DNA from 3 places in the Bradyrhizobium sp. 215_C5_N1_1 genome. Region 3 is predicted to be linked to each of the others. Evidence: predicted binding sites of a transcription regulator. Region 3 holds the regulator's gene; each other region holds the start of a gene.
What was found. Region 3 encodes PhoB, which activates phosphate uptake and scavenging genes when phosphate is short. Its sites were predicted from a motif close to TGTCATNNANCTGTCAT; they were not measured.
Positions count from the first base shown of each region.

Region 1: the regulator PhoB is predicted to act here: its motif matches at 6,007-6,023, upstream of ugpB (sn-glycerol-3-phosphate ABC transporter substrate-binding protein UgpB).
Region 2: the regulator PhoB is predicted to act here: its motif matches at 6,547-6,563, upstream of AB7G19_RS25275 (DUF47 domain-containing protein).

Region 1 is NZ_CP197228.1:118,417-128,338, forward strand. It holds gene rpsA (30S ribosomal protein S1) at 1-20, opposite strand, end outside; gene cmk ((d)CMP kinase) at 287-925, opposite strand; gene aroA (3-phosphoshikimate 1-carboxyvinyltransferase) at 922-2,259, opposite strand; gene AB7G19_RS00510 (TIGR02300 family protein) at 2,430-2,837, shown strand; tRNA gene AB7G19_RS00515 (tRNA-Ala) at 2,934-3,009, shown strand; gene AB7G19_RS00520 (GIY-YIG nuclease family protein) at 3,185-3,421, shown strand; gene AB7G19_RS00525 (MarR family winged helix-turn-helix transcriptional regulator) at 3,430-3,888, opposite strand; gene AB7G19_RS00530 (organic hydroperoxide resistance protein) at 4,043-4,468, shown strand; gene AB7G19_RS00535 (CaiB/BaiF CoA transferase family protein) at 4,654-5,856, shown strand; gene ugpB (sn-glycerol-3-phosphate ABC transporter substrate-binding protein UgpB) at 6,077-7,393, shown strand; gene ugpA (sn-glycerol-3-phosphate ABC transporter permease UgpA) at 7,441-8,322, shown strand; gene ugpE (sn-glycerol-3-phosphate ABC transporter permease UgpE) at 8,322-9,170, shown strand; gene AB7G19_RS00555 (sn-glycerol-3-phosphate import ATP-binding protein UgpC) at 9,183-9,922, shown strand, end outside.
Region 2 is NZ_CP197228.1:5,196,933-5,206,854, forward strand. It holds gene AB7G19_RS25245 (class I adenylate-forming enzyme family protein) at 1-1,144, opposite strand, end outside; gene AB7G19_RS25250 (NnrU family protein) at 1,221-1,805, opposite strand; gene AB7G19_RS25255 (hypothetical protein) at 1,972-2,550, opposite strand; gene AB7G19_RS25260 (peptide chain release factor 3) at 2,752-4,371, opposite strand; gene sugE (quaternary ammonium compound efflux SMR transporter SugE) at 4,530-4,844, shown strand; gene AB7G19_RS25270 (anion permease) at 4,837-5,844, opposite strand; gene AB7G19_RS25275 (DUF47 domain-containing protein) at 5,860-6,504, opposite strand; gene AB7G19_RS25280 (branched-chain amino acid ABC transporter permease) at 6,661-7,629, opposite strand; gene AB7G19_RS25285 (branched-chain amino acid ABC transporter permease) at 7,631-8,494, opposite strand; gene AB7G19_RS25290 (ABC transporter substrate-binding protein) at 8,567-9,787, opposite strand; gene AB7G19_RS25295 (ABC transporter ATP-binding protein) at 9,836-9,922, opposite strand, start outside.
Region 3 is NZ_CP197228.1:8,539,621-8,549,542, reverse strand. It holds gene AB7G19_RS41275 (ATP-binding protein) at 1-174, shown strand, start outside; gene pstS (phosphate ABC transporter substrate-binding protein PstS) at 319-1,332, shown strand; gene pstC (phosphate ABC transporter permease subunit PstC) at 1,477-2,466, shown strand; gene pstA (phosphate ABC transporter permease PstA) at 2,468-3,313, shown strand; gene pstB (phosphate ABC transporter ATP-binding protein PstB) at 3,310-4,131, shown strand; gene phoU (phosphate signaling complex protein PhoU) at 4,143-4,859, shown strand; gene phoB (phosphate regulon transcriptional regulator PhoB) at 4,875-5,582, shown strand; gene AB7G19_RS41240 (GcrA family cell cycle regulator) at 5,817-6,329, opposite strand; gene AB7G19_RS41235 (aspartate aminotransferase family protein) at 6,786-7,994, shown strand; gene argF (ornithine carbamoyltransferase) at 7,994-8,917, shown strand; gene AB7G19_RS41225 (Hsp33 family molecular chaperone) at 9,174-9,922, shown strand, end outside.

The DNA of each region.
Region 1 (9,922 bases), 8.4 Mb from region 3:
TCAGCAGAAATCGAAGCCATTTGTTCTCCAGTTGCGGATGTCGTGCCGGCCGTTGGGTTCATGGGCGCATCGCACACGCAGTGTCGGAAGGTCCGCAAGACCTTCGAGCGACCGCTCGTTGCTCCGGCATGGAGGCGGAACAGCGGAGGCGGGCCGGCTGAGGCCCGCGCGTTCGATACGTGGAAATCTTGGTCCGGAGCCTGGATCGCGCCGGGCCCAAACAGGGGACCGGGGTTATCGACCTCAAAGAGCGGGAGCGGGCGCTTCCTCCAATGACGGCGGCGGCTTAACCCCGCGACCGGCCCGCTCGGACGGCCTCGATAATGTCGATGGCGGCCCGGACGCCGCCTTCTATATCCAGTTGGGAGTTATCTAGCAAGTAAGCATCCGGGGCCGGTTTCAAGGGCGCAATCGGCCGGTTCTTGTCGCGCTCGTCGCGCCGGATGATGTCAGCGAGCACCGCCGCCTCGTCCGCCTCCTCGCCCCTCGCCTTGGCCTCCATGGTCCTGCGGTGGGCGCGGACCCTGGGGTCGGCCACGACGAAGATCTTCACGTCGGCATGGGGGCAGATCACGGTTCCAATGTCCCGGCCGTCGAGCACGGCGCCGGGCGGATCGGCGGCGAATTGCCGCTGGAAATTGAGCAGGACCTCGCGAACCCTGGGGATCGCCGAGACGATCGAGGCGCCCTCGCCGGCCTCCTGGGTCTTCAGGGCGGGATTGCCGAACTTTTCGGGATCAAGCTCCAGCGCAGCCTGCACCGCAGCCGCCTCGTCCCGGAGATCATGACCGGATTCCACCACGGCGTAGGCCACCGCGCGATAAATGACGCCGGTATCGAGATGACGATAGCCGTAATGGTGGGCGAGGCGCTTGCCGAGCGTCCCCTTGCCCGAGGCCGCGGGCCCGTCGATGGCGATGATCATGAAAACTCGGCCCCAAGCGAACGCATCATCGGGATGAAGTCCGGGAAACTGGTGGCGATGAAGGCGGTGTCGTCGACGGTCACGGGCTGGTCGGAGGCGCAGCCCATCACCAGCGCGGACATCGCGATGCGATGATCCATGTGCGTGGCGACAGTGCCGCCGCCCGGAACGTGGCCGCGGCCCTCGACGATCAGATCGTCGCCGGAAACCTCCACCTTCACGCCGTTGACGCGGAGCATGTCGGCGGTGGCCTCAAGCCGATCGGATTCCTTGACGCGCAGCTCCTGGAGGCCGCGCATGATCGTCGTGCCCTCGGCGAAGGAAGCCGCCACCGCCAGCACGAGATATTCGTCGATCATCGAGGGTGCGCGCTCCGGCGGCACCTCGACGCCGCGCAGTTTCGACGCGCGCACGCGCAGCTGCGCCATCGGCTCGCCGGCATCGCCGCGGACTTGGCTTTCCTCGATCGAGGCGCCCATTTCGCGCAGCGTGGTGAACAGGCCGGTACGCAGCGGATTGGTCATCACGTCGGACAGGACGACATCGGAGCCTTCGACGATCAGCGCCGCGACGATTGGGAAGGCCGCAGAGGAGGGATCGGCGGGCACCACGACGGTGGCGCCATGCAGCTCGGGCTGGCCAATGAGCGTGATGCGGCGGCCGTGCTGACCCTCCTGCGCGGAGGTAATGTCGGCGCCAAAGTGCTTCAGCATCAGCTCGGTATGGTCGCGGCTGGCCTCGGTCTCGATCACCGTCGTGGTGCCGGGCGCGGCCAGGCCCGCCAGCAGCACGGCCGATTTGATCTGGGCCGAGGCGATCGGGGTCTTGTAGGTGATCGGCAGCGGATCGCGCGCGCCCTGGACGGTCAGCGGCAGACGTCCGCCCTCGCCGCCGGACACCACTTTGGCGCCCATCTTCTCGAGCGGATCGAGGATCCGGCGCATGGGGCGGCTGCGCAGAGAGGCATCGCCGTCGAAAACCGCCGAAATCGGGCAGCCGGCGACGGCGCCCATGACGAGCCGGCAGCCGGTGCCGGAGTTGCCGAAATCAAGCGGCGCCCTGGGCTCGGCAAAGCCGGCGACGCCGACGCCGTTCACCTTCCAGGCGAAATCGCCGGTGCGCTCGACCCTGGCGCCCAGCGCCTGCATGGATTTGGCGGTGTTGAGGACGTCCTCGCCCTCGAGCAAGCCCGAAATCCGGGTCTCGCCGACCGCGAGCGCGCCCAGGATGAGGGCGCGGTGGGAGATCGACTTGTCCCCGGGGACCCGTACTTTCCCGGTCAGGGGACCGCTTGCGCGCGACTGAAGCGGCGTCGGCTTGTCGGAATCAGTCAAGTTTGTGTCCTTGGATAGGCCCGAAACGTCCCTGCGGGGCTCGCGGGGCAGGTACCACAAGGTCTGCCCGCCGTCACGGGCATGTCTTTCTCCCGTAATGCGCTATTGACAGCGGGCCGCCAACTAGCCAAGTGAAACACCGCTTTTCAGACATTCCCAGGATTCCTGCCGTGGCCAAGTCCGAACTCGGAACCAAACGTATTTGCCCGACCACGGGCAAGAAGTTCTATGACCTCAACAAGAATCCGGTGATCTCGCCCTATACCGGCGAAGTCGTCCCGATCGCGCCTGTGGCGCCGGCCCGCGCGACTCGCGGCGCCGAACCTCGCCACACGCCGGCTGCCGACACCACGCCGGAGCCGGCAGAAGTCGAAGAGGTCTCGCTCGAGGAGGCCGACGCCGAGGAAAACACCGGCAAGGTCAAGGCCGCGGTGCCCGAATCCGAGGACGACATCGAGGTCGACGAGACCATCGAGGACGATGACGACGATGATTCGACCTTTATCGCCGACGACGAAGAGGGCGATGAGGACGTCACGGACATCATTGGTGATGTCGGAGGTGATGAAGAGACTTGAGATCAGCCCTGATCTGTGAAAAAGGGTGCACCGCGCGAGTCACCAGGCTCGGCGGTCGGGAGTGATCCACCAGGATCCTGCCAACTGGAAGACTAAGGGGCCATAGCTCAGCTGGGAGAGCGCTTGCATGGCATGCAAGAGGTCGGCGGTTCGATCCCGCCTGGCTCCACCAGCCTTCGCTCGCTTCGCGAGCTTCGGCTGGGCAAGCCCGGGAAGTCCCTCGTAGCGAAGTGAGCGAAGGCTGTCCCGCCATAGCCCGAAGGGCGGCGGCGGACTTCATCGAGGATCACCAGCGAAGCCCCGTGATGGTTCCAAGCTGCTATCCTGCCCTCCGGGGAGGAAGCAGAATGAAATACGTCTATATCCTCGAAAGTCTCAATTCCGAGCATTTCTACGTCGGCATCACCGACGACCTACGGGCCCGTTTAGCCAAGCATAACGCCGGCGAGGTGCCACACACGTCGAAATATGGGCCTTGGAGAATTCGGACCTATTTCGCCTTTGATGACGCGGCACGCGCTGTCGCGTTCGAGCGATACCTGAAATCGGGCTCGGGGCGCGCCTTCGCGAAGAAGCACTTCTGATCGCCCCCCTACTCCCCGATCACCGCATTCAACCGATCCCGCAGCGCGACGATCTCGTCCTTCATCGCGACCAGCTCCGACACCGAGCAATCCGACGCCGCCAGGATCGATTGCGGCACGGCGCGCGCTTTTTCCTTCAAGGCATGGCCCTGCGGGGTCAGCGCGATCAGCACCTGACGTTCGTCCTCGCGCGAGCGCGTGCGCTTAACGAGGTGGGCGGCCTCGAGGCGCTTGAGCAGCGGTGTCAGCGTGCCCGAATCCAGGAACAGCTTTTCGCCGATGTCCTTGACCGGCACGTCGTCACGCTCCCACAGCACCAGCATCACCAGATATTGCGGATAGGTCAGGCCGAGCCGGTCGAGCAGCGGCTTGTAGACGCGGTTGAAGGCATGCGCGGCCGAATAGACCGCGAAGCAGATCTGATTGTCGAGGCGCTGCGGGTCCAGCGCCGATAATTTCCGGGGCATCGAGAATCTCACGCGGTTTCCTCCATTCTGGGACCGGGCGGCCGTACATTCAATTGCGAACAATTAAATGTGAGGCATGCAGATTTCAATTGCGCGCAATCTAATTGTTTGCGATGTAGGTTCCACCCCAACCCGAAGACCTGAGGAGACGAAAATGTCGGTAAACGTCCTGTACAAGACCAGCGCCAAAGCCACCGGCGGCCGCGACGGCCATGCGGCGACCCTCGACGGCGCGCTCGACGTCAAGCTCACCACCCCGAAGGAGCTCGGCGGCGGAGGCGGCGCCGGCAACAATCCCGAGCAGCTGTTTGCGGCCGGCTATGCCGCCTGCTTCATCGGCGCGATGAAGTTCGTGGCCTCGCAGGGCGGGCCGAAGGTTCCGGCTGACGCCTCGGTCACCTCCACCGTCGGCATCGGCCAGCGCTCGGCCGGCGGCTTCGGTCTCGACATCGATCTTGCCGTCTCGCTGCCGGGCCTTGCCCGGGCGGAAGCTGAGGCGCTGGTCGAGAAGGCCCACCAGGTGTGCCCCTACTCCAATGCCACGCGCGGCAATGTCGACGTTCGCCTGACGGTCGTCTGATCAAACGGCGGATTGGCTGGCCCGAGATCCCCCTCGGGCCGGCCGCTTCCCTTTAGTCTAGTTGTTTTGCCACGTTGCGGGATTGCACGGCGGCACCGCATACGCCCCTACGCACCAAGCCATTGCTGGCGCAAAAAAACCTCGCTAGGCCTGTGATCAATCATCGACACAGGGGAAGCGAAGGCATGACTGAAGCCGTTTTGGGCGCAATGAGCGGACTGCGCGTCATCGATCTCACGCGCGTGCTCGGCGGTCCCTACTGCACCCAGATCCTCGCCGACCACGGCGCCGACGTGATCAAGGTCGAGCCGCCCGCCGGCGACGAGGTGCGCGACTGGGGCCCTCCGTTCCACGACGAAGACGCGGCCTATTTCATCGGCATCAACCGTAACAAGCGCTCGATCGGCCTCGACCTCGCCTCCGAGGGCGGCCGCCTCGTGCTGCTCAAGATGCTGGAGACCGCCGACGTCCTGATCGAGAATTTCAAGCCGGGCACGCTGGAGAAATGGGGCATCGGCAACGATGTGCTCAGCAAGAAATTCCCGCGCCTCGTGCATTGCCGGATCTGCGGCTTCGGCGCCGACGGTCCGCGCGGCGGCAATCCCGGCTATGACGCCATCATCCAGGCGATGACCGGCATGATCGCGGCGACCGGTTCGCCCGAGAGCGGACCGATGCGGATCGGCGTGCCGCTGGTCGACATCACCACCGGCCTCTATGCGGCGATCGGCATCCTGATGGCGCTGTCGGAGCGGCAGCGCTCGGGCCAGGGCCAGTTCCTGGAGACGACGCTGTATGAGACCGGCCTTGCCATCATGCATCCGCACACCGCGAATTATTTCATGCACGGCAAGCCGCCGTCGCTCACCGGCAACGAGCATCCCAACCTCGTGCCTTACGCGATCTTCCCGACCAAGACCGACGACATCTTCATCGGTGTCGGCAATGACGGCACCTTCCGCAAGCTCGCCAAGGAGATCGGCAAGCCCGAGCTCGGCACCGATCCGCGCTTTGCCCGCAACAAGGATCGCATCGCCAATCGCGAGGCGCTGCGGGCCGAGCTTGCCGCCGTGTTCAGCCAGCACGAGGCCGAGCCGCTGTGCAATCGTCTGCTCGCCGCCGGCCTGCCCGCAGGTCCCGTGCAGAAGATCGACCAGGCCTTGACCAACGCGCACACGATCGCCCGCGGCGATGTCATCGAGAAGGACTGGTACAAGGGCGTGGCCTCGCCGATCCGGCTCGATCGCAGCAAGCCGAGCCTGCGGCGCCTGCCGCCGAAATTCAGCCAGCACTCCCAGGAGGTGCTGGGCGAGTTCGGCTACTCCAAATCGGAGATCGACGCGATGGTCGAGCAGGGCACCGTCTGCGGCCCCGAGCGCAAGCGCTAAACGCCCTCGCCGCCTCACCCGAGCAAATGCCGCACTGCGGCGCGGGCACGCATGTGCACCGCGAACGGAGGAGGCTGCGCGCTCGGCATTCGCCTATTTGACGGCTTCCCTTTTGGCCGCGCTTGCTGCTTTCGTTTCTCCCGCTTACACAGTCATGTGAACGTCATATGGCGCTGCTAGCGCAAGCGCTTCTTTTTGACGGCCAAGGGAGGTTTACTTGATGGCTCTTCGACACTTTGGGGCGGCTGCCGCAGTTGCAATCACGTTCGGCATGGGCGCATCGCCGGCCTTGGCCGTGACCGAAATCCAGTGGTGGCACGCGATGACCGGCGCCAACAACGACGTCATCGTCAAGCTCGCCACCGACTTCAACGCCTCGCAGACCGACTACAAGGTGATCCCGACCTACAAGGGCAACTATCCCGATACGATGAACGCCGGCATCGCGGCGTTCCGCGCCGGCAACGCCCCGCACATCATGCAGGTGTTCGAAGTCGGCACCGCGACCATGATGGCCGCGACCGGCGCCGTAAAACCCGTCTACAAGCTGATGGCCGAGGCCGGCGAGAAGTTCGACCCCAAGATCTATCTGCCCGCCATCACCGGCTACTACTCGACCTCGAAGGGCGAGATGCTGTCGTTCCCGTTCAACTCGTCGTCGACCGTCATGTGGGTCAACCTCGACGAGCTCAAGAAGGCGAACGTCGAGATCCCCAAGACCTGGCCCGAAACGTTCGAGGCCGCCAAGAAGCTGAAGGCTGCGGGTCATGACACCTGCGGCTTCTCCGGCTCCTGGGTCACCTGGGTCAATCTCGAGCAGCTCTCCGCCTGGCACAACGTGCCGCTCGCCAGCAAGGCCAACGGCCTCGACGGCTTCGACACCGTGCTGGAGTTCAACGGCCCGCTTCAGGTCAAGCATCTCGAAACCCTGGTCGAGCTCCAGAAGACCAAGACCTACGACTATGCCGGCCGCACCAACACCGGCGAAGGCCGCTTCACCTCCGGCGAATGCCCGATCTACCTGACCTCGTCGGCATTCTTCGGCAACGTCAAGGCGCAGGCCAAGTTCAACTTCACCGCCGTGCCGATGCCATACTATCCGGACGTCAAGGGCGCGCCGCAGAACTCGATCATCGGCGGCGCTTCGCTCTGGGTGATGGGCGGCAAGTCGGCCGACGAATACAAGGGTGTCGCGAAGTTCCTGACCTTCCTCTCCGACACCGATCGCCAAGTCTACATCCACAAGGCCTCGGGCTATCTGCCGATCACCAAGGCGGCCTACGCCAAGGCGAAGGAAGAAGGTTTCTACAAGGATCAGCCCTATCTCGAGACCCCGCTGCTCGAGCTGACCAACAAGGAGCCGACCGAGAATTCGCGCGGATTGCGTCTCGGCAACATGGTTCAGCTGCGTGACGTCTGGTCGGAAGAGATCGAGCAGGCGCTGGCCGGCAAGAAGACCGCCAAGCAGGCGCTGGATGCTGCCGTCGAGCGCGGCAACACGATGCTGCGGCAGTTCGAAAAAACCGCCGTCAAGTGAGGCGATGAGCGGCAGGCCGCAAGCCGGCCTGCCGCTCACCTGACATCATGCAAAAGCAAGCCATTTTCCAAGCAAAACTATTGCCCTACGCGCTGGTTGCGCCCCAGCTCGCGATCGTCCTGATTTTTTTCTACTGGCCGGCCGCGCAGGCGGTGATCCAATCCTTCCTGCTCCAGGATGCCTTCGGTCTGTCGACAAGCTTCGTCTGGTTCGAGAATTATCAGGACCTGTTCAAGGACCCGGCCTATTTCGAGGCGGTTGTCCGTACGTTCGTCTTTTCGTTCGCCATCGCCGTCTCGTCGCTGTCCTTCGCGCTCTTGCTCGCCGTGATGGCGGACAAGCCGCTGCGCGGCTCAATGCTCTACCGCACGCTGCTGATCTGGCCCTATGCAGTGGCGCCGCCCGTGGTCGGCGTGCTCTGGATCTTCATGCTGCATCCTTCGCTCGGCGTGCTGTCGCGCTATCTGCGCAACCTGGGCGTCGACTGGAATCCGCTGCTTGACGGCAACCAGGCGGCTGGGCTGATCATCCTCGCCGCGGCGTGGAAGCAGATCTCCTATAATTTCCTGTTCTTCCTCGCCGGCCTGCAAGCCATCCCCCGAAGCGTGTTCGAGGCCGCCGCGATCGACGGCGCCCGTCCGATGCGGCGGTTCTGGACAGTGACCTTCCCGCTGCTGTCGCCCACGATCTTCTTCCTGCTGGTCGTCAACATCGTCTACGCCTTCTTCGACACCTTCGGCATCATCGACACCATGACCCGCGGCGGTCCCGGCACATCGACGGTCACGCTGGTCTACAAGGTCTATTCCGACGGCCTGCTCGGCGGCAATCTCGGCAGCTCGGCAGCGCAATCGGTGATCCTGATGGTCATGGTGATCGTGCTGACGGGAATCCAGTTCCGCTTCGTCGAACGCAAGGTGACCTACTGATGGTCGAAGAAGAGGGCTTTCGGCGCTACGTCGCCCACGCGATTCTCTGGATCGGGATCGCGATCGTCGCATTCCCGGTCTACATCGCGATCGTCGCCTCGACCCAGGACAACGCCCTGATCGCGAACGGGCAGATGTCGCTGCTGCCGGGCGGCCATTTCTTCGAGGTCTACTACAAGACCATCTTCGTCGGCACGAGCGGATCGACCCGCGAGCCCGTCGGCAACATGATGCTGAACTCGCTGGTAATGGCGCTGGCGATCGCGATCGGCAAGATCGCGATCTCGATCATCTCGGCCTATGCGATCGTGTATTTCCGCTTTCCGTTCCGGATGGCGATCTTCTGGATCATCTTCATCACGTTGATGCTGCCGGTCGAGGTGCGCATCTACCCGACCTACAAGATCGTCGCCGATCTGCACATGCTCGACAGCTATGCCGGCCTCGCGCTGCCGCTGATCGCGTCGGCCACCGCGACGCTGCTGTTCCGCCAGTTCTTCATGACCGTGCCGGACGAGCTGCTGGAGGCCTCGCGCATCGACGGTGCCGGCCCCTTGCGTTTCTTCTGGGATACGCTGCTGCCGCTGTCGCGCACCAACATGGCGGCGCTGTTCGTGATCCTCTTCATCCTCGGCTGGAATCAATATCTCTGGCCGCTGCTGATCACCACGCGCGACGACATGCAGACCATCCAGGTCGGCATCCGCAAGATGATCACCACCACCGATGCGCTGACCGAATGGCCGATCGTGATGGCCACCGCCGTGCTCGCCATGCTGCCGCCGGTGTTCGTCGTCGTCGCCATGCAGAAATTGTTCGTGCGCGGCCTGGTCGAGACGGAAAAGTAGAAGCGAGTTTTCATGGCTAACGTTACCCTGCGCAACGTCCGCAAGACCTATCCCGGCGGCTTCGAGGCCATCAAGGGCGTCAACGTCGATGTCGGCGACGGTCAGTTCTGCGTGCTGGTCGGTCCCTCCGGCTGCGGCAAGTCCACGCTGCTGCGCATGGTCGCAGGTCTCGAGACTGTCACCGGCGGCGAGATCGACATCGGCGGCCGAATCGTCAACCAGATCGAGCCCGCCGATCGCGACATCGCGATGGTGTTCCAGAACTACGCGCTCTATCCGCATATGAGCGTCTTCAACAACATGGCCTACGGCCTGCGCAACCGCGGCATGAAGGAGGCCGAGGTCAAGACCCGCGTCGACGAGGCCGCACGCGTGCTCGAGCTCACGCCGATGCTGGAGCGCAAGCCGCGTCAGCTCTCCGGCGGCCAGCGCCAGCGCGTCGCCATGGGCCGCGCCATCGTGCGCCAGCCGAAAGTGTTTCTGTTCGACGAGCCGCTGTCGAACCTGGACGCAAAGCTGCGCATCGCTATGCGGGTCGAGATCCGCAAATTACAGCGCCGGCTCAACACGACCTCGATCTACGTCACCCACGACCAGCTCGAGGCGATGACGCTCGCCGATATTCTCGTGGTCATGAATGGCGGCCAGGTCGAGCAGGTCGGCAATCCGCTGGCGATCTACGAGAAGCCGGCGACGACCTTCGTCGCCTCGTTCATCGGGGCACCGCCGATGAACCTGATGTCGACGCGCGC
Region 2 (9,922 bases), 3.3 Mb from region 3:
GCTCGCCGATCTCGCCAGCGGGCAGTTCGCGCCCGTCCGCTCCCATCGCGACGATGTGGGCACCGGGACACGGCAGGCCGACACTGTCGATGTGGCTCGCGGTCAGCTCGCCCGGCATGATCGTCGAGGGCGACGTCGTCTCGGTTGAGCCGTAGCAGTTCGCGAGCTTCAGGCCGGGAATCGTCGCCTTGAGCTTCTCGATGGTCGCGACCGGCATCGGTGCGCCGCCAAAGCCGCCGATGCGCCAGCTCGAGAGATCGTAGCTGTCGAAATCGGGCTGGAGCAGGCAGAGATTGTACATCGCCGGCACCATCACCGTGTAGGTGACACGCTCGCGCGCGGCGAGCTTGAGATAATCGGCAGCCTTGAACTCCGGCATGATGATCAGCGCGCCGCCGCAGCGGATCATCGTCGTGATGTTGGCGACGACGCCGGTGACGTGGCCGAGCGGCACCGCCGCGATCGAGCGGTCCGCTTCCGTCAATTGCAGGCAGGAGACGAACACCATCGAGGAATGGACGATGTTGCAATGGGCGAGCATCGCGCCCTTCGGCTTGCCCGTCGTGCCCGAGGTGTAGAGGATCATCGCGGTGTCCTCCTCGCCGATCTCGACCGGCGCCGATGCCGGGACGTTGTCGGCGAGCACGGCGAAACGCGACAGGGCCTGATTGCTGTCGACGGCGATGCGGTGGATGACAGCGGGGACATCAAGCGCATCGGGCAGCCGCCCGGTGAGCCCCGCTTCATGGATAAGAATCTTGGCGCCGCAATCGGCGAGGACATAGGCGATCTCGGGCTTCTGCTGGCGCGTGCCGAGCAGCACCGTCACCAGCCCCTCATGCGCGGCGGCAAACAGCAGCAGCGGAAATTCGATGCGATTGCCGAGCAGGATCGCGATGCGATCGCCGCGCTGCAGGCCGAGCTTGCGAAAGCCCGCCGCGATCCGCGTGGCCTGCTCCACCGCCTGCCGCCAGCTCAACCGGACATCGCCTGCGATCAGCGCTTCGCCATCCGGATTGCGGGCGCAAGCGTCCGCGATCATCGCCCACAGGCTCGCCGGCCGGTCGCTGAAGGCCGGCACCATCCGATCGCCGAAGCGCGCCTCGAACCGCATCGGCGGGATCTGAGAATGCGACCAGTCCATCGGGATGCCCTCGGCTGTTGCTTTGTCACGTTCCGCGCACGGCTGCGCGGAACCGTCTTGCGCTGATCGGCTGTCGTCAGCCTCCCATGACGGGAACGCCGATCACAACCGGGTGGAATGCGAAGGCCAGCGCGAGATAAGCGACGACACCGACTGCAACGGCGATCAGATCATTGGTGACCCCGCCCACCGGAATCGGCGGGCCGCCGCCATCGGTGCGATGCTTCAGCGAGATGCGGTCGTACACGGCCCAGCCCAGGAACGAGCCAAACAGGATGATGGAGCCGAGATCACCATTGGCGAGCAGATGCGCGGCCGCCCACAATTTGATGCCCGCCAGCATCGGATGCTTCAGCGTCGCATAGATGCGCCCGCGCAAGTAGGACGCCACCACCAGGATGACAGCGGGCAGCATCAGCGCGACTGTAATGTGCTTGAATGCGACCGGCGGCTCCCAAATCGGGATCATTCCGGCAGCGCGATAATGGGCAAAGCCCCAGATGATCAGCGCCAGTCCCGCAAGCGAGACGGCCGCATAGAGGATCTTGTAGGTCCCCTCGCCCAGTCTCGCGATCGCCTGCGCGCGCGCCTCTCGTTTCGTTGTGAAAACATGGGCCGCAAAAAACAGCATCAGCCCCAGGATCATGACCAGCAGACCCACGACATCCTCCCCTCAACCAGCGCCCCCGCCTATGGCGTATCATCGATTGGGCGCGGGTCGCAACTCTCACGCCTCATGGTGAGGCGTGCAGGCTCGGGTCTGCAACAGCGCGGCCTTCATCCTGTGAGACCCGCGCAAGCGCAGTCCGCAAGATGCGGGGATAGAGCTATTTTCCAAGCTCGCGATTATCGACATAGCGGATCGCGATCGGGCGTCCGGCCAGAGCGCCGCCGAGGCCGTTGGTGAATTTGAGCGGCAGGCAGGCTTTCAGCGATGAATTGATCGCATTGAGATAGGTCGTTCGGGTATCGGCCGGGACGCCCGCGGTCGCATAGGTCAGCTGCGGCGGACCGATCATGCCGCCCGCCTTGTTGAAGCTGAAGCGCACCGCCATCTGCATGCCCGCGCGCGCATTGTCCGATGGCGGCGACCAGCAGGTGCGCAGCTCGGCGAAGAGATCGCCGATCGTATCGAGATCGTGATCCGGCCTCTGATATTTCGAGCGATCTGCCTCCGCCGGCACGGTTTCGATCGTGAGCTGGAGATTCTGGCCGTAGGGGTAATCGATCTCGGGAATGCAGGGGCCGGGCTCGAGCGGGCTGCAATAGTACGGCGTGCAGGGCCGGCCGGCGAGCACGCTGCACGGCTCATGCGAAAACGGGATCGGATTGATCTGGCGGCGCTGCGCATCGGCGGCAACCGTCGATATCGCCAGCAGGAGAAAGACCAGGATGCCGCGCCACATGATGCAAGCTCACAATGCCACACCAACCAACGTGGCATCGACAACGAACCCGTCAAGCCTGCGGCTGTTCACATGCTCGCGTTTAGCTCCGGTGTCGTCGCCCGGCTCGACCGGACGACCCAGTACTCCGAGACGGCTGTGATGGAATTGAGAGGCTGACTGGATTCCCCGCCTTCGCGGGGAATGACAGCGGAGTGCGCCCTACCCCTTCTTCTTGACGTCCTTGACGTTCGTGAACTCGATGCCCTCCGCGCGTTCCCTGGCGTAGCCGAGATAGAACTCGTTTCTCGCCAGATACACGGGATCGCCGTCGACATCGTCGGCGATGCTCGAGGTGTTGGCGGCGATGAAGGCGTCGAGCTTCTTGCGGTCCTCGGATGAGACCCAGCGGGCGAGCTGGAACTCGCTGACCTCGAACTCGACCGGCAGCGAATATTCAGCCTCGAGGCGTGCCTTCAGCACGTCAAGCTGCAGCGCCCCGACCACGCCGACCAGCGCCGGTGCGCCGTCGCGCGGGCGGAACACCTGCACCACGCCCTCTTCCGACATCTGCTGAAGCGCTTCCTTCAGCTTCTTCGCCTTCATCGCGTCGGTGAGACGCACGCGGCGGACGATTTCCGGCGCGAAGCTCGGTACGCCGACGAAGGTGAAATCCTCGCCCTCGGTCAGGGTATCGCCGATGCGCAGCGTGCCGTGATTGGGAATACCGACGACGTCGCCGGCGAAGGCTTCGTCCGCGACCGAACGATCCTGCGCGAAGAAGAATTGCGGGCTCGACAGCGGCATGCTCTTGCCGGTGCGCACCAGCTTGGCCTTCATGCCGCGGCTGAGCTTGCCGGAGCACAGGCGCGCGAAGGCGATGCGGTCGCGGTGGTTCGGATCCATGTTCGCCTGGATCTTGAACACGAAGGCGCTCATGCGCGGATCGGTCGCCTCGACCTTGCGCTGGTCGCTCTCCTGCGCGCGCGGCTCCGGCGCGAACTTGCCGAGACCTTCCAGGAGGTCGCCGACGCCGAAATTGCGCAGCGCGCTGCCGAAATAGACCGGCGTCAGATGGCCCTCGCGAAACGCGGCGAGCTCGAACGGTTTCGAAGCCTCGGTGACGAGTTCGAGCTCGTCCTTGACCGCGCCGACATCGAGGTTGGCGTTGAGCTTGCCGAGCTCGGCGATCTCGATCTGCTGTGCAGCGCCGGTCTTGGCGCCGCCGCCTTCGAGCAGACGCACGCCGCCATTGGCAACGTCATAGGTGCCGAGGAAATCGCGGCCGCGGCCGACCGGCCAGGTCATCGGCGTGGTGTCGAGCGCGAGCGTCTTCTCGATCTCGTCGAGCAGCTCGAACACGTCGCGGCTCTCGCGGTCCATCTTGTTGATGAAGGTGATGATCGGAATGTCGCGCAGGCGGCAGACTTCGAACAGCTTTCGGGTGCGCGCCTCGATGCCCTTGGCAGCGTCGATCACCATGACGGCGGAGTCGACGGCCGTGAGCGTACGGTAGGTGTCCTCCGAAAAGTCCTCGTGGCCCGGCGTGTCCAGCAGATTGAACACGAGACCCTCGAACTCGAACGTCATGACCGAGGTCACGACCGAGATGCCGCGCTCGCGCTCGATCTTCATCCAGTCCGAACGGGTGTTGCGCCGCTCGCCCTTGGCCTTGACCTGGCCGGCGAGATTGATGGCGCCGCCGAACAGCAGCAGTTTCTCGGTCAGCGTGGTTTTGCCCGCGTCCGGGTGGGAGATGATCGCGAAGGTGCGCCGCCGCGCCACCTCGGTGGCAAGCGGGGAACGGGCCGGCGAGTCGGCTGATATGGCGATGTCGGACATGGCGGGAGCGTTTGGCAGGGAAAATGGGCCTGATCAAGCCTCATGTGGTGATTGCGGAGCCCTACGGCCAGCCCCATATCCGCTCCCGGGGAGGACGGCCTCCCCCCTCATCAGCATATCCGCCGCGGGGACGACCCTGCCTTGAATGGAGGGTCGTCATGGCCTGGAGCATCCTGTTCGTCGCCGGTCTTCTCGAGATTACCTGGGCGATCGGCCTGAAATACACCGAGGGTTTTACCAAGCTTGTTCCGTCCGTCATCACGCTCGCGGCGATGGCCGGCAGCGTCATCCTGCTCGGTTTAGCCCTCAAATCGCTGCCCGTCGGAACCGCCTATGCGGTCTGGACCGGCATCGGCGCGGTCGGTACCGCCACGCTTGGCATCATTCTGTTCGGCGAGCCGGCCACGGCGTTCCGCCTCGCCAGCATTGGGCTGATCGTCGCCGGCATCGCAGGGCTGAAATTCGTCACCTGACGAAAATCTGGACCGCCCACCAGGTCAGCGCCGCGACAATGGCCGAGGCCGGGATCGTGATCACCCAGGCATAGACGATCGAGCTCGCGACGTTCCAGCGCACCGCCGAGACGCGGCGGGCCGCGCCGACGCCGACGATCGCGCCAGTAATGGTGTGGGTGGTCGAGACGGGAACGCCGAGGAAGGTCGCCATGAACAGGGTCGCGGCGCCGCCGGTTTCGGCGCAAAAGCCCTGCATCGGCGTCAGCTTGGTGATGCGCAGGCCCATGGTGCGGACGATGCGCCAGCCGCCCATCAGCGTGCCCAGCGCCATCGCGGCCTGGCAGGACAGCACCACCCAGAACGGCACCGAGAATTCACCGCCAAGATGCCCTTGCGAATAGAGCAGCACGGCAATGATGCCCATGGTCTTCTGGGCGTCATTGCCGCCATGGCCGAGCGAATAGAGCGAGGCGGAGGCGAATTGCAGGATGCGGAAGGCGCGATCGACCGCGAACGGCGTCGAGCGCACCGAGAGCCAGGACACGATCGCGACCAGCATCATCGCGAGCAGGAAGCCGACCAGCGGCGACAGCACGATCGCCAGCACCGCCTTGGACAGTCCGCTCCACACCGCAGCCGAGATCCCCGCCTTGGCCATGCCGCCGCCGACGAGACCGCCGATCAGCGCATGCGACGACGAGGACGGGATGCCCAGCCCCCAGGTCACCAGGTTCCAGACGATCGCGCCGACAAGGGCCGCGAAGATCACCTGGGCGTCGACCACCGCGGGCTCGATGATGCCGGTGCCGATGGTCTGGGCAACATGCAGCCCGAACACCATGAAGGCGATGAAATTGAAGAACGCCGCCCAGAGCACCGCGAATTGCGGCCGCAGCACGCGGGTGGACACGATGGTCGCGATCGAATTGGCGGCGTCGTGCAGGCCGTTCAGGAAGTCGAACAGCAGCGCGACGGCGATCAAGCCGACGAGGACAGGAAGTCCGAGCGCAGCATCCACGGCGCGACTCCTGCCCTAAACTTGCTCGATGACGATGCTGTTGATCTCGTTCGCGACGTCGTCGAAACGGTCGGCCACCTTTTCGAGATGGTCGTAGATCTCGACGCCGACGATGAAATCCATCGCGCTGCCATCACGATGCTTGAGGAACAGCTCCTTCAGCCCGATGTCATGGAGATCGTCGACCCGGCCCTCCAGCTTGCCCAGCTCCTCCGTGATCGCGGTCAGCATCGCGACGTTCGGGCCGATCGACTGCATCAGCGGCAACGCGCGCCCCACGAGATTGGCGCATTCGATCAGGAGCCCGCCAATCTCCCGCATCGGCGGCTCGAAGGTGCGGACCTCGAACAGCATCACGGCCTTGGCCGTCTGCTGCATCTGGTCGATGGCATCGTCCATCGAGGTGATCAGATTTTTGATGTCGCCACGGTCGAAGGGGGTGATGAAGGTGCGGCGCACCGCCGTCAGCACCTCACGGGTGATGTTGTCGGCGTCATTCTCGAACTGGTTGACACGCTGGCAGTAGACCGGCGTCTCCTCGCCCCCATTGAGCATGCCCTGGAGTGCGATCGAGCCCTGGATCACGGTCTGTGCATGGCGGTCGAACAGGTCGAAGAACCGTTCTTCCTTGGGCAGGAAAGCGCGAAACCATCGCATCATGGGGATAGGCTACCGGTTGGAAATGGCCCGGCCCGAACGGACCGTCATGAAACTGTCATAGACCATTTCCACCCCGCGCGCGTGTCATCTCACGCCCGCGAAGCAGGATCATCCACCGGATTATCGCGCCAATGAAATTGGCGCGATATCAATGACTTAGAGCGAGCGCCGGAAGTAATGAGCGATTTCGCCGATGACGCCGCGGCGGAAGGTGAGCACGCAGACCACGAAGATCGAGCCCTGGATCACCGTCACCCATTGGCCAAAACCCGCCAGATATTGCTGCATGGCGATGATCGCGAAGGCACCAACCACGGGGCCGAAGATGGTGCCGAGACCGCCAACCAGCGTCATCAGCACGACCTCGCCCGACATCGTCCAGTGCACGTCGGTGAGCGAGGCATTCTGCGCCACGAACACCTTCAGCGATCCGGCAAAGCCGGCCAGCGTGCCGGACAGGACGAAAGCCAGGAATTTATATTGGTCGGTCCGGTAGCCGAGCGAGATCGCGCGCGGCTCGTTCTCGCGGATCGACTTCAGCACTTCACCGAACGGCGAGTTGATGATGCGGTAGATCAGCAGGAAGCCGGCGAGGAAGCCGGCCAGCACGACGTAATAAAGCACCGTCGGCTTGGAGAGATCGAGCAAGCCGAACATCCGCCCCTGCGGAATGCCCTGAATGCCGTCCTCACCATGGGTGAACGGCGCCTGGAGGTAGATGAAGTACAGGAGCTGCGACAGCGCCAGCGTGATCATCGAGAAATAGATGCCCTGGCGGCGGATCGAGATATAGCCGGTGATGAGCGACAGCCCGAACGCCGCGACGATTCCAACGAGGATGCCGAGCTCCGGCGGCAACGCCCACACTTTCAGCGCGTGCGCGCTGCAATAGCCGGCGGTGCCCATGAACATTGCGTGGCCGAACGACAACAGGCCGCCATAGCCGATCAGCAGGTTGAAGGCGCAGGCAAGCAGCGCAAAGCACAGCGCCTGCATCACGAAGAACGGATAGACGCCCGTGAAGGGCACCGACGCCAGCAGCAGCGCCATCACCACGAACACGACCATCTCGTCACGCATCGCGCGCGGGGTTACCGGCAGCGTGTCGTCCGTCAAGGCTGTCATATCAGGCCGCCCTTCCCGTCAGTCCCGTTGGCTTCACCAAGAGCACCAGCACCATCAGCACGAACACGACGGTGTTGGAGGCCTCGGGGTAGAAATACTTGGTCAGGCCCTCGATCACACCGAGCGCAAAGCCGGTGATGATGGAGCCCATGATCGATCCCATGCCGCCGATCACGACCACCGCGAACACGACGATGATGAGGTCGGCGCCCATCAACGGCCGCACCTGGTTGATCGGCGCCGAGAGCACACCGGCGAGCGCGGCAAGGCCGACGCCGAGACCGTAGGTCAGCGTAATCATGCGCGGCACGTTGATGCCGAAAGCGCGCACCAGCGTCGGATTCTCAGTGGCCGCGCGCAGGTTAGCACCGAGCCGCGTCTTCTCGATCAGGAACCAGGTGGCGATACACACCACCAGCGAGAAGATGACGACCCAGCCGCGATAGATCGGTAGGAACATGAAGCCGAGATTCATGCCGCCCTTGAGCTGGTCCGGAATGGCGTAAGGCAGACCGGAGGAGCCGAAATAGTTCTGGAACACGCCCTGCACGATCAGCGCGATGCCAAAGGTCAGGAGCAGGCCGTAGAGGTGGTCGAGCCCGGTCAGCCATTGCAGCATGGTCCGTTCCAGGATCATGCCGAAGATGCCGACGATAACAGGCGCGATCAGCAGCGCCCACCAGTAGTTGATGCCGCCGAGGCTCAGCAGGAAATAGGCAACGAACGCGCCCATCATGTAGAGCGCGCCGTGGGCGAAATTGATGATGTTGAGCATGCCGAAGATCACGGCAAGCCCGAGACTGAGCAGCGCGTAGAACGAGCCGTTGATCAATCCCACCAGTAGCTGAGCGTAAAGAGCCTGCATCGATCCCGCACCCGGTCCCTTCGGCGTTGCCTGAAAATCGCCCGCAGGCCTGATGGCCTGCGGGCGGTTATCTTACTTCTTCAAGAGCGCGCACTTGCTCTCGGACAGCGGCGTGAAAGCCTGGTCGCCCGGCACGGTGCCGACCAGCTTGTAGAAGTCCCACGGCCCCTTGGACTCCGAGGGCTTCTTCACCTCGAACAGGTAGGCGCTGTGGATGGTGCGGCCGTTCGGCTGGATCTCGCCCTTGCCGAACAGGTCGTCCTCCGTCGGCAACGACTTCATCTTCTCGACGACCTTGACGCCGTCATGAGGATTGCCGCCGAGCGCTTCCAGCGTCTTGAGATAGTGACGCACACCCGCATAGACGCCGGCCTGCACCATGGTGGGCGGCGCGTTGTTCTTCATCTTGTCGGAGAAGCGCTTGGAGAAGGCCCGGGTCTTGTCGTCCATGTCCCAATAGAACGTCTCGGTGAAGTTGAGGCCCTGCGCGGTCTCGAGGCCAATCGCCTTGACGTCGGTGAGGAACAGCAGCAGCGCCGCGAGCTTCTGGCCACCCTTGACGATGCCGAACTCGGCCGCCTGCTTGATCGAGTTGGTGGTGTCGCCGCCGGCATTGGCAAGACCGATGATCTTGGCCTTCGAAGCTTGCGCCTGCAGCAGGAACGAGGAGAAGTCCGGCGTGTTGAGCGGATGCTTGACGCCGCCGACCACCTTGCCGCCGTTGGCGGTGACCACGGCCGTGGTGTCGCGCTCGAGCGCCGCACCGAAGGCGTAGTCCGCGGTCAGGAAGAACCAGCTGTCGCCACCGGCCTTCACCAGCGCCTGCCCCGTGGTGTGGGCCAGCATGTAGGTGTCGTAGGTCCAGTGCACCGTGTTGGGCGAGCACTGCGCGTTGGTGAGGTCCGAGGTCGCGGCGCCCGAGTTGATGTAGACGCCATTCTTTTCCTTGATGACGTTGTTGACGGCGAGCGCCACGCCGGAGTTCGGCACGTCGACGATGATGTCGACCTTGTCGACGTCGAACCATTGCCGCGCGATCGCGGTGCCGATGTCGGGCTTGTTCTGGTGATCGCCGGAGATGATGTCGATCTTCCAGCCCTTCGCCGCAAGGCCGGAATCTTCGACGGCCATCTGGGCGGCGAGCGTCGAGCCGGGACCGCCGAGGTCGGCGTAGAGGCCGGACTGATCGGACAGCGCGCCGATCTTGACGGTCTTGTCCTGCGCAAAGGCTACGCCAGCCGTGGTGACGGCCAACGCCGTGCCGAGCAGAAACGACGCAATCGACTTTTTCATGCTACTTCCCTCGTGAATTTTCTCGTGGCCGTTTGACGCTTGGCCGTCTTAGACGCCGAGATAGGTGTGGAGCTTGTCCATGTTGGCGGCAAGCTCCGAATTGGAAAATCCGTCAATGATCTTGCCGTGCTCGAC
Region 3 (9,922 bases):
TACCGGGTCGACGTCGGTGACAGCCGCTCGCAGGGCGGGACGGGGCTCGGATTATCGCTGGTGAAACATATTCTTAACCGCCATCGCGGCCGGCTTTTGATCGAGAGCGTGCCCAAGCAGGGCGCCGTTTTCACGGCCTGTTTTCCCCAGGCGAAGACCGCGGCCTCGACCTGATATTCAAGCGATTTCAATCGCTTGGCCGTGTCATCCAGCTGTCACGAAACCTTCGTAAAAGCACAGCCGACCGCTCCTAAAGGGGCGGCACGGGGAGCGCGATCGGGCGCGGATGGCGCTTCGCTCCCCTGTATGGAGACCACCATGAATTTCATCAAAACTATCGTCGCTGCCGGCTTGGTCGCCGCATCGGCGACGGCGGCGTTTGCTGCCGACATCACGGGTGCCGGTGCGACGTTCCCGTTCCCGATCTATTCCAAGTGGGCTGACGCCTACAAGAAGGAGACCGGCAACGGTCTGAACTACCAGTCGATCGGCTCCGGCGGCGGCATCAAGCAGATCCAGGCCAAGACCGTGACCTTCGGCGCCAGCGACGCGCCGCTCAAGGCCGAGCAGCTCGAGAAGGACGGCCTCGTCCAGTGGCCGATGGTGATGGGCGCCATCGTTCCGGTCGTCAACATCGAGGGCGTGAAGCCCGGCGAGCTGGTGTTCGACGGCGAGACCCTGGCCAGCATCTATCTCGGCAAGATCACCAAGTGGGACGACGCCGCGATCAAGAAGCTCAATCCGAACGTGAAGCTGCCGTCGGACGCGATCACCGTGGTCCGCCGCTCGGATGGTTCGGGCACCACCTTCAACTTCACCAACTATCTCGCTAAGGCCAGCGCGGACTGGAAGAGCAAGGTCGGTGAGGGCACCGCGGTCGAGTGGCCGGTCGGCGTCGGCGCCAAGGGCAACGAAGGCGTGTCGGGCAACATCAGCCAGACCAAGAACTCGATCGGCTACGTCGAGTACGCCTATGCCAAGCAGAACAAGCTGACCTACACCGGCCTCGTCAACAAGGCCGGCAAGCCGGTGCAGCCGACGGTCGAAGCCTTCCAGGCGGCCGCTTCCAACGCCGACTGGGCCAAGGCTCCCGGCTACTACGTCATCCTGACCGACCAGCCCGGCGACAAGTCCTGGCCGATCACGGCGGCGACCTTCATCCTCATGCACAAGGATGCCACCGACAAGGCAGCCTCGCAGGAAGCCATCAAGTTCTTCCGCTGGGCCTTCAAGAGCGGCGGCAAGGCGGCTGAAGAGCTCGACTACATCCCGATGCCGGACCCGGTCGTCCAACTGATCGAGAAGACCTGGGCTGCCGAGATCAAGAGCTAAGCGCTCTGTGTCCCGGACTGGGCGCCGGGATCTCACAAGACCTCCGCTCCGGATCGGCCTCGCGCCGCATCCGGAGCGCAAGACCAACAACAAGACCGACAACAAGCGTATATCAAACGGGCACAGGGGATCGGCGTGGCAGAGATGGCCGTTCAGAGCGATGTAATCGACGACGCCGGACCGTATGACCGCGCCAAGGCCTTGGGCGCCTTCAAGCTCGGCGACCTCACCTTCTACTGGATCACGCGGCTGTCCGCGATCTCGGTGCTCCTCATCCTCGGTGGCATCATCATCTCGCTGATCGTCGGCGCGTTCCCGGCGATGAAGGAATACGGCTTCGCCTTCCTGTGGACGCAGCGCTGGGCGCCGTCGGCAGATCCGCCCGTGCTCGGCGCGCTCGGCCCGATCTACGGCACGCTCATCACCTCCTTCATCGCGATGGCGATCGCCATTCCGGTCGGTCTCGGCATTGCGATCTTTCTGACCGAGCTCTGCCCGCAATGGGCGCGCCGCCCGATCGGCATGGCGATCGAGCTGCTCGCCGGCATTCCCTCGATCATCTACGGCATGTGGGGCTTCTTCGTGCTCGGCCCGTTCCTGGCCAACACGTTCCAGCCCTTCATGATCAAGATCTTCGACGGCATCCCGGTGCTGGGCGCGATCTTCGCAGGCCCGCCGTCCTATCTCAGCCTGTTCAACGCGGCGCTGATCCTCGCCATCATGGTGCTGCCCTTCATCACCTCGATCTCGGTCGACGTGTTCAAGACGGTGCCGCCGGTGCTCAAGGAAGCCGCCTACGGCGTCGGCTGCACCACCTGGGAAGTCGTGCGCAGCGTGGTGATCCCCTATACCCGCGTCGGCGTCATCGGCGGTGTCATGCTGGCGCTCGGCCGCGCGCTCGGCGAGACCATGGCGGTGACCTTCATCATCGGCAACTCGTTCCGCATCTCGTCGTCGATCTTCGCCCCGGGCACCACGATCTCGGCGGCGATCGCATCGGAGTTCGCCGAAAGCGACGGCCTGCACCAGTCCGGCCTGATCCTGCTCGGCCTGCTGCTGTTCGTGCTGACATTCTTCGTGCTCGCGGCTGCACGGTTGATGCTGATGCGTCTTGAAAAGAAGGCGGGGAAGTAACATGAACCCGATCTACGCACGCCGCCGCCGCATGGACATCGTCATCCGTGTGCTCTGCCTGGCTGCCGCTGCCTTCGGCGTCACATGGCTCGCGCTGATCCTGATGACGCTGCTCTACAACGGCATTGCCGGCCTGAACCTGGAGCTCTTCGTTGCGGACACGCCGCCTCCGGGCTCGACCGAGGGCGGCCTGCGCAACGCCATCGTGGGTTCGATCATCATGACCGTGCTCGGCGTCGGCATCGGCGCGCCGCTCGGTCTGTTCGCCGGCACCTATCTCGCCGAGTACGGCCGCAACGACCGCCTGACCTCGGTGATCCGCTTCATCAACGACATCCTGCTCTCGGCGCCCTCGATCATCATCGGCCTGTTCATCTATGGTGCGGTGGTGGTGCCGATGCGCGGCTTCTCGGCGATTGCCGGCTGCCTCGCGCTTGCGGTGATCGTCATCCCGGTGGTGCTGCGCACGACCGAGGACATGCTGCTGCTGGTGCCGAACGCACTGCGTGAGGCGGCCTCGGCGCTCGGCCTGCCGCGCTCGCTGGTGATCAAGCGCATCGCCTATCGCGCGGCGCGCTCGGGCCTCATTACCGGCGTGATGCTGGCCACCGCCCGCGTCGCCGGCGAGACCGCGCCGCTGCTCTTCACCGCGCTGTCGAACCAGTTCTTCAGCCTGGGTCTGAACAAGACGATGGCGAACCTGCCGGTCACCATCAACAATTTCGTGCAGAGCCCCTACGCCTACTGGAAGCAGCTCGCCTGGAGCGGCGCGCTGCTCATCACCCTGACCGTTCTTGCCCTGAATATTGGCGCGCGCATTCTGAGCGCCGAGAGGACCGCAAAATGAGTGATCTTTCCGTATCGATGAGCGCGGCCGGTGGTTTGCCCCAGGCGCCGGTGCTGCCCGAAGCTCCGGCCAAGGTGACGGTGCGCAACCTCAATTTCTATTACGGCGAGCACCACGCGCTGAAGAACATCAATCTGGCGCTCGGCACCAACCGCGTCACGGCGTTCATCGGCCCGTCTGGCTGCGGCAAGTCGACCCTGCTGCGCATCTTCAATCGGATGTACGACCTCTATCCGGGCCAGCGCGTCACCGGTCAGCTCATGCTCGACCAGACCAACGTCCTCGACCCCAAGCTGGACCTCAATTTGCTGCGCGCCCGCGTCGGCATGGTGTTCCAGAAGCCGACGCCGTTCCCGATGACGATCTACGAAAACATCGCCTTCGGCATCCGTCTCTATGAGAAGATCTCGAAGTCCGAGATGGACGACCGCGTCGAGAAGGCGCTGCGCGGCGGCGCGCTGTGGAACGAGGTCAAGGACAAGCTCAACGCCTCCGGCCTGTCGCTCTCCGGCGGCCAGCAGCAGCGCCTCTGCATCGCCCGCACGGTCGCGGTGCGGCCCGAGGTGATCTTGTTCGACGAGCCCTGCTCGGCGCTCGACCCGATCTCGACCGCCAAGGTCGAGGAGCTGATCCAGGAGCTGTCCGAGAACTACACGATCGCGATCGTCACCCACAACATGCAGCAGGCGGCGCGCGTCTCCGACAAGACCGCCTTCATGTATCTCGGCGAGCTGATCGAGTTCGACGACACCAGCAAGATCTTCACGTCGCCGACCGACCGGCGCACGCAGGATTACATCACCGGCCGGTTCGGCTGAGGAGACGGAACATGGGTTCTGAACATACCGCAAAGGCCTTCGACACCGACCTCCAGGAACTCACGCGCCTGGTCGCCGAGATGGGCGGCATCGCCGAGCGCATGATCGTCGATTCCGTCGACGCGCTGATCCGCCGCGACGTCGCGCTCGGCCAGCGCGTCGTGACCATCGACGCCGAGCTCGACGCGCTCCAGAAGAAGATCGAGGAGCGCGCCGTTCTCACCATCGCGCGCCGCCAGCCGATGGCGGTGGATCTGCGCGAGATCGTCGGCGCCATGCGCGTCGCGACCGATCTCGAGCGGATCGGCGACCTCGCCAAGAACATGGGCAAGCGCGTCGCGGCGCTGGAGACGGATTTCCATCCGCTCAAGCTGTTCCGCGGTCTGGAGCACATGACCGACCTCGTGCAGCAACAGGTCAAGTCGGTGCTGGACGCCTATGCCGCGCACGATCTGCCGGCGGCAATGGCGGTGTGGAAGGGCGACGAGGAAGTCGACGCCATCTGCACCTCGCTGTTCCGCGAGCTCCTCACCTACATGATGGAGGATCCGCGCAACATCTCGTTCTGCATCCATCTGATGTTCTGCGCCAAGAACATCGAGCGCATCGGTGACCACGCCACCAACATCGCCGAGACCGTGTTCTACATGATCGAGGGCCAGGCGATCACCGACAAGCGGCCGAAGGGCGACATGACGACCTTCGCCACGACGGTCCCGAACACTTAAGGAGCGACGAACACCATGGGCGCACGCATTATGGTGGTTGAGGACGAGGAAGCTCTCACCGAGCTTCTCCGCTACAACCTCGAAGGCGACGGCTATGACGTCGAGACGGTGATGCGCGGCGACGATGCCGACACCCGCCTCAAGGAGCACATCCCCGATTTGATCGTGCTCGACTGGATGCTGCCGGGCCTCTCCGGCATCGAGCTGTGCCGGCGGCTGCGCTCCCGGCCCGAGACCAAGCAGCTCCCGATCATCATGCTCACCGCGCGCGGCGAGGAGAGCGAGCGGGTGCGGGGCCTTGCGACCGGCGCCGACGACTACATCGTCAAGCCGTTCTCGGTCCCGGAGCTGCTGGCACGCGTGAAGGGCCTGCTCAGGCGCGCCAGCCCCGAGCGGCTCGCCACCGTGCTCGCCTATGGCGACATCGAGCTCGACCGCGACAAGCGTCGCGTGGCGCGCTCGGGCCGGCCGATCGATCTCGGCCCGACCGAATATCGCCTGCTGGAGTTCTTCCTGGAGCATCCCGGCCGCGTGTTCTCGCGCGAGCAGCTGCTCGACAGCGTCTGGGGCCGTGACATCTACATCGACGAGCGCACCGTCGACGTCCATATCGGGCGCCTGCGCAAGCTGCTCAATCTCGGCCGCGAGCAGGACCCGATCCGCACCGTCCGCGGCGCGGGCTACGCACTGGACGATCGCTTTGCGAAGGCGGAGCAAGCGTAAGGGGTTGCTGTGGCAGACGTGATTTAGCGGGCTGCCACCGCATCCTCGATGTCGTCCCTGCGAACGCAGGGACCCATAACCACAGGGAGTGGTTTGGCGAAGACTCGGAGTGATCATCCCGCGCAATAACTACGCGCCGGGATTATGGGTCCCTGCGTTCGCAGGGACGACACCGAGTGAGTTGAGCCGTCATCGCGTGACGGCGCCGTCTTCGTAGTCAGCTAATCCGATACCTCAGCGCGGACCCGGCTTCGCCGGCGCGCGCCGGCGATCGGCCGCGGGCTGATACGCCACGCGCGAGTGCTGGGCGCAGTAGGGCAGGCCGGAGAGCGCCTTGCCGCCGCAGAAGAAGAAATCCGGGCTCGAGGGATCGCCGACCGGCCAGTGGCAGGTGGCCTCGTTCAGCTCCAGCAGCGACAGCCGCTGGCTCATCGGCACGACGTTGTCGTAGGTGACCGGTTCGGCCTCGACCTCGACTTCGAAGGCTTGCGCCAGCGCGGTGTTGCCGCGCGCGATCGGGCGGGTCACCCGCATCATGTGCTGGGCGGGGCGTGCCTTGCGCGGCCGCGGCGCTGCCGATGAAGGGCTCTTGGCGCGGCCCGACAGGCCGAGCCGGTGCACTTTGCCGATTACGGCATTGCGGGTCACATTGCCGAGTTCAGCGGCGATCTGGCTGGCCGAAAGCCCGGCCTCCCAGAGCTTTTTCAGCTGCTCGACGCGATCATCCGACCAGGTCAAAACGGTCATTGCACCCTTTCCTTCGCCGGCGCCTGCCATCCTGGCGGCCGCACGGCGAATGCCTAAGCTTCGAAAAACCCGTGCCGCCAGAATCCCTTAAGGCTCGCCGGGCGCACCAGATGCGCCCGAACGCTTACGCCGGTACATGAGGACTTAGAGGATCAGAACTGCTGCACGAGATGTCGTATCTGACAAGCCAAACGCTACAATATGGCGTGACTCACGCGCAAGAGTCCGCCGACTCGCTTCCACATGTTCCGTGGCGGAAATACGCAAAATCGCCACCGCAAGACTACGGATTCTGCGTTTCGCGAGGCTTTCCGGGCGGCATTGACACCGGTTTCACCAGGCATAAGATAGTCTCGCGTGCCGCCCTTAAAAGGCGGCACGTTTCGTTTTCCGGGCCGGTCAATGGTGCGTTGCGCAATGCACGCTCACGCCGTCCGCAACATTCAAGTGATCGTCATGACTAACAGCGCAGCGCCGCATTTGCTCCCCGTTTTCGCCAGGTCCGACCTCGGTTTCGAGCGCGGTGAAGGCTGCTGGCTGATTGCGACCAATGGCGATCGCTATCTCGATTTCACCTCGGGCGTGGCGGTGAATGCGCTCGGCCATGCTCACCCTGCGTTGGTCAAAGCGTTGCAAGAGCAGGCCACCAAACTCTGGCACATGTCGAACCTGTTCCAGAGCCCGGACGGCGAGAAGCTCGCCGCGCGTCTGTGCAACGAAAGCTTCGCGGACTTCGTGTTCTTCTGCAATTCCGGCGCCGAAGCGCTGGAAGGTGTGATCAAGCTCGTCCGCCATCATCACTTCTCCAAGGGTCATCCGGAACGTTACCGCATCATCACCTTCGAAGGCGCCTTCCACGGCCGCACGCTGGCAACGCTCGCCGCGACCGGTTCGGCAAAATATCTCGAAGGGTTTGGCCCGCCGATGGACGGCTTCGACCAGGTCCCGCATGGCGATATCGACGCCGTCAAGAAGGCGATCGGTCCGCAGACCGCCGGCATCCTGATCGAGCCGATCCAGGGCGAGGGTGGCGTGCGTTCGGCAACGCCCGCCTTCCTGAGGGCGTTGCGCCAGCTCTGCGATGAGAAGGGCCTGCTGCTCGCGTTCGACGAGGTGCAGACCGGCATGGGCCGCACCGGCGATCTGTTCGCGCATCGCCGCACCGGCGTCACGCCTGACGTGATGTCGCTGGCCAAAGCGCTCGGTGGCGGCTTCCCGATCGGCGCGGTGCTGGCGACCGCGGACGCGGCTGCCGGCATGGGGCCCGGCTCGCACGGCTCGACCTTCGGCGGCAATCCGCTCGCGATCTCGGCTGCCAACGCCGTCCTCGACGTCATGCTCAAGCCCGGCTTCTTCGATCACGTGCAGAAGATGTCGCTGCTGCTCAAGCAGAAGCTCGCCTCCGTGATCGATCGTTATCCTGACATCGTCAGCGAAGTGCGCGGCGAAGGCCTTCTGATCGGCATCAAGGCCGTGGTGCCATCAGGCGATCTCGGCGCGGCATTGCGCAACGAAAAATTGCTCACGGTCGGCGCCGGCGACAATGTCGTGCGCTTCCTGCCGCCCTTGATCGTCACCGAAGCCGAAATCGAGGACAGCGTCGGGCGGCTCGAGCGCGCCTGCGCCGCGATCTCGTCCAGTCAGACCAAGCGGGCGGCGAGCTGATGAGCAAGTCCCCGAAGCACTTTCTGGATATCAACGAGCTCCCGTTGTCGGAGCTCAAGAGCATGCTCGCGGCCTCCTCCGCCATGAAGGCGAAGCAGAAAGCGCACCAGCCGGTGAAGCCGCTGGAAGGCAAGACGCTGGCGATGATCTTCGAGCGTCCCTCCACGCGCACCCGCGTCTCGTTCGACGTCGCCATGCGCCAGCTCGGCGGCGAGCCCATCATGCTGACCGGCGCCGAGATGCAGCTCGGCCGCGGCGAGACCATCGCCGACACGGCGCGCGTGCTGTCGCGCTATGTCGACGCCATCATGATCCGCATCCTCAATCACGAGGCCCTGCTGGAGCTGGCGGAATATGCGACGGTGCCCGTCATCAACGGCCTGACACGGCGCTCGCACCCTTGCCAGGTGATGGCCGACCTCATGACCTACGAAGAGCATCGCGGCCCGATCGAGGGCAGGACGGTGGCCTGGACCGGCGACGACAACAACGTGCTGGCGTCCTGGGCGCATGCCGCCGAGCGCTTCAAGTTCAAGCTCAATGTCGCGACGCCGCCGGAGCTTGCGCCGAAAAAGGTAATGCGGGACTTCATCAAGGCCACCGGCGCGCCGATCGTGCTCGGCACCGATCCCGAGGCCGCCGTGAAGGGGGCCGACTGCGTCGTCACCGACACCTGGGTGTCGATGGGCGACAAGGAAGGTGAGCACCGTCACAACGTGCTCAAGCCCTATCAGGTCAATTCGAAGCTGATGTCGCTGGCCAAGCCCGATGCGCTGTTCATGCATTGCCTGCCCGCCCATCGCGGCGAGGAGGTCACCGACGAAGTGATCGACGGCCCGCAATCGGTCGTGTTCGACGAGGCCGAAAACCGCCTGCATGCGCAGAAGGGCATTCTGGCCTGGTGCTTTGACGCGGTGAAGTAATCTCACTTGTAGCCCGGATGGAGCGCAGCGAAATCCGGGTTTGTGTCCGCAGTTGGAGTGGTCCCGGATTGGGCTACGCTCCATCCGGGCTACGCGGGCTATCGCGTAATCCTGTGGCTATGGGTCCCGTATCAGCGCTTTGCGCGCGCCGGGACGACATCGAATTTGCAGGATCCTGAGCGATCATAAGTGCATCCGGAACACACCACCCTTGAGCCCTCTTCCATTTTCCTCCATCGACCCCAGATAAAGCGCCATGGTTTCCCAATCCCCTGACATGAATACCGGGCCTGAAGGCCCGGTTCGCGCACCATCAGCGGTTCCCATCGATGACGCCGTGCTGCCTTACGAGGTCGACGCACTCGACGTGCGCGGCCGCCTCGTGCGGCTCGGTCCCGCGCTCGACGAGATCCTGACCAAGCACGATTATCCCGCTGCCGTGGGCAAGCTGCTCGGCGAGGCCATCGTGCTGACGACGCTGCTCGGCTCGGCGCTGAAGTTCGAGGGCCGCTTCATCCTCCAGGCCCAGACCGACGGTCCGGTGTCGTTCCTGGTCGTCGACTACATGGCGCCGGATCGCCTGCGCGCCTATGCGCGCTACGATGCCGAGCGCCTCGGCGAGACAAAAGATTCCGGCACGCTTCTCGGTAACGGTCATCTCGCCATGACCATCGACCAGGGTCCCGACATGAGCCGCTACCAGGGTCTGGTCGCGCTCGACGGCGGCAGCCTGGAAGATGCCGCCCACGAATATTTCCTGCGCTCCGAGCAGATCCCGACGCGCGTGCGTCTCGCGGTCGGCGAGGAGTGGCGCTCGAACGACGGCGGCAAGCATCGCTGGCGCGCCGGCGGCATGCTGATGCAGTTCCTGCCGAAGGCGCCCGAGCGCGCGCGGCAGGCCGATTTGCATCCCGGCGATGCGCCCGAAGGCGCGGAGGTGCATGCTGTCGCCGAAGACGACGCCTGGGTCGAGGCGCGTTCGCTGGTCGAGACCGTCGAGGACGT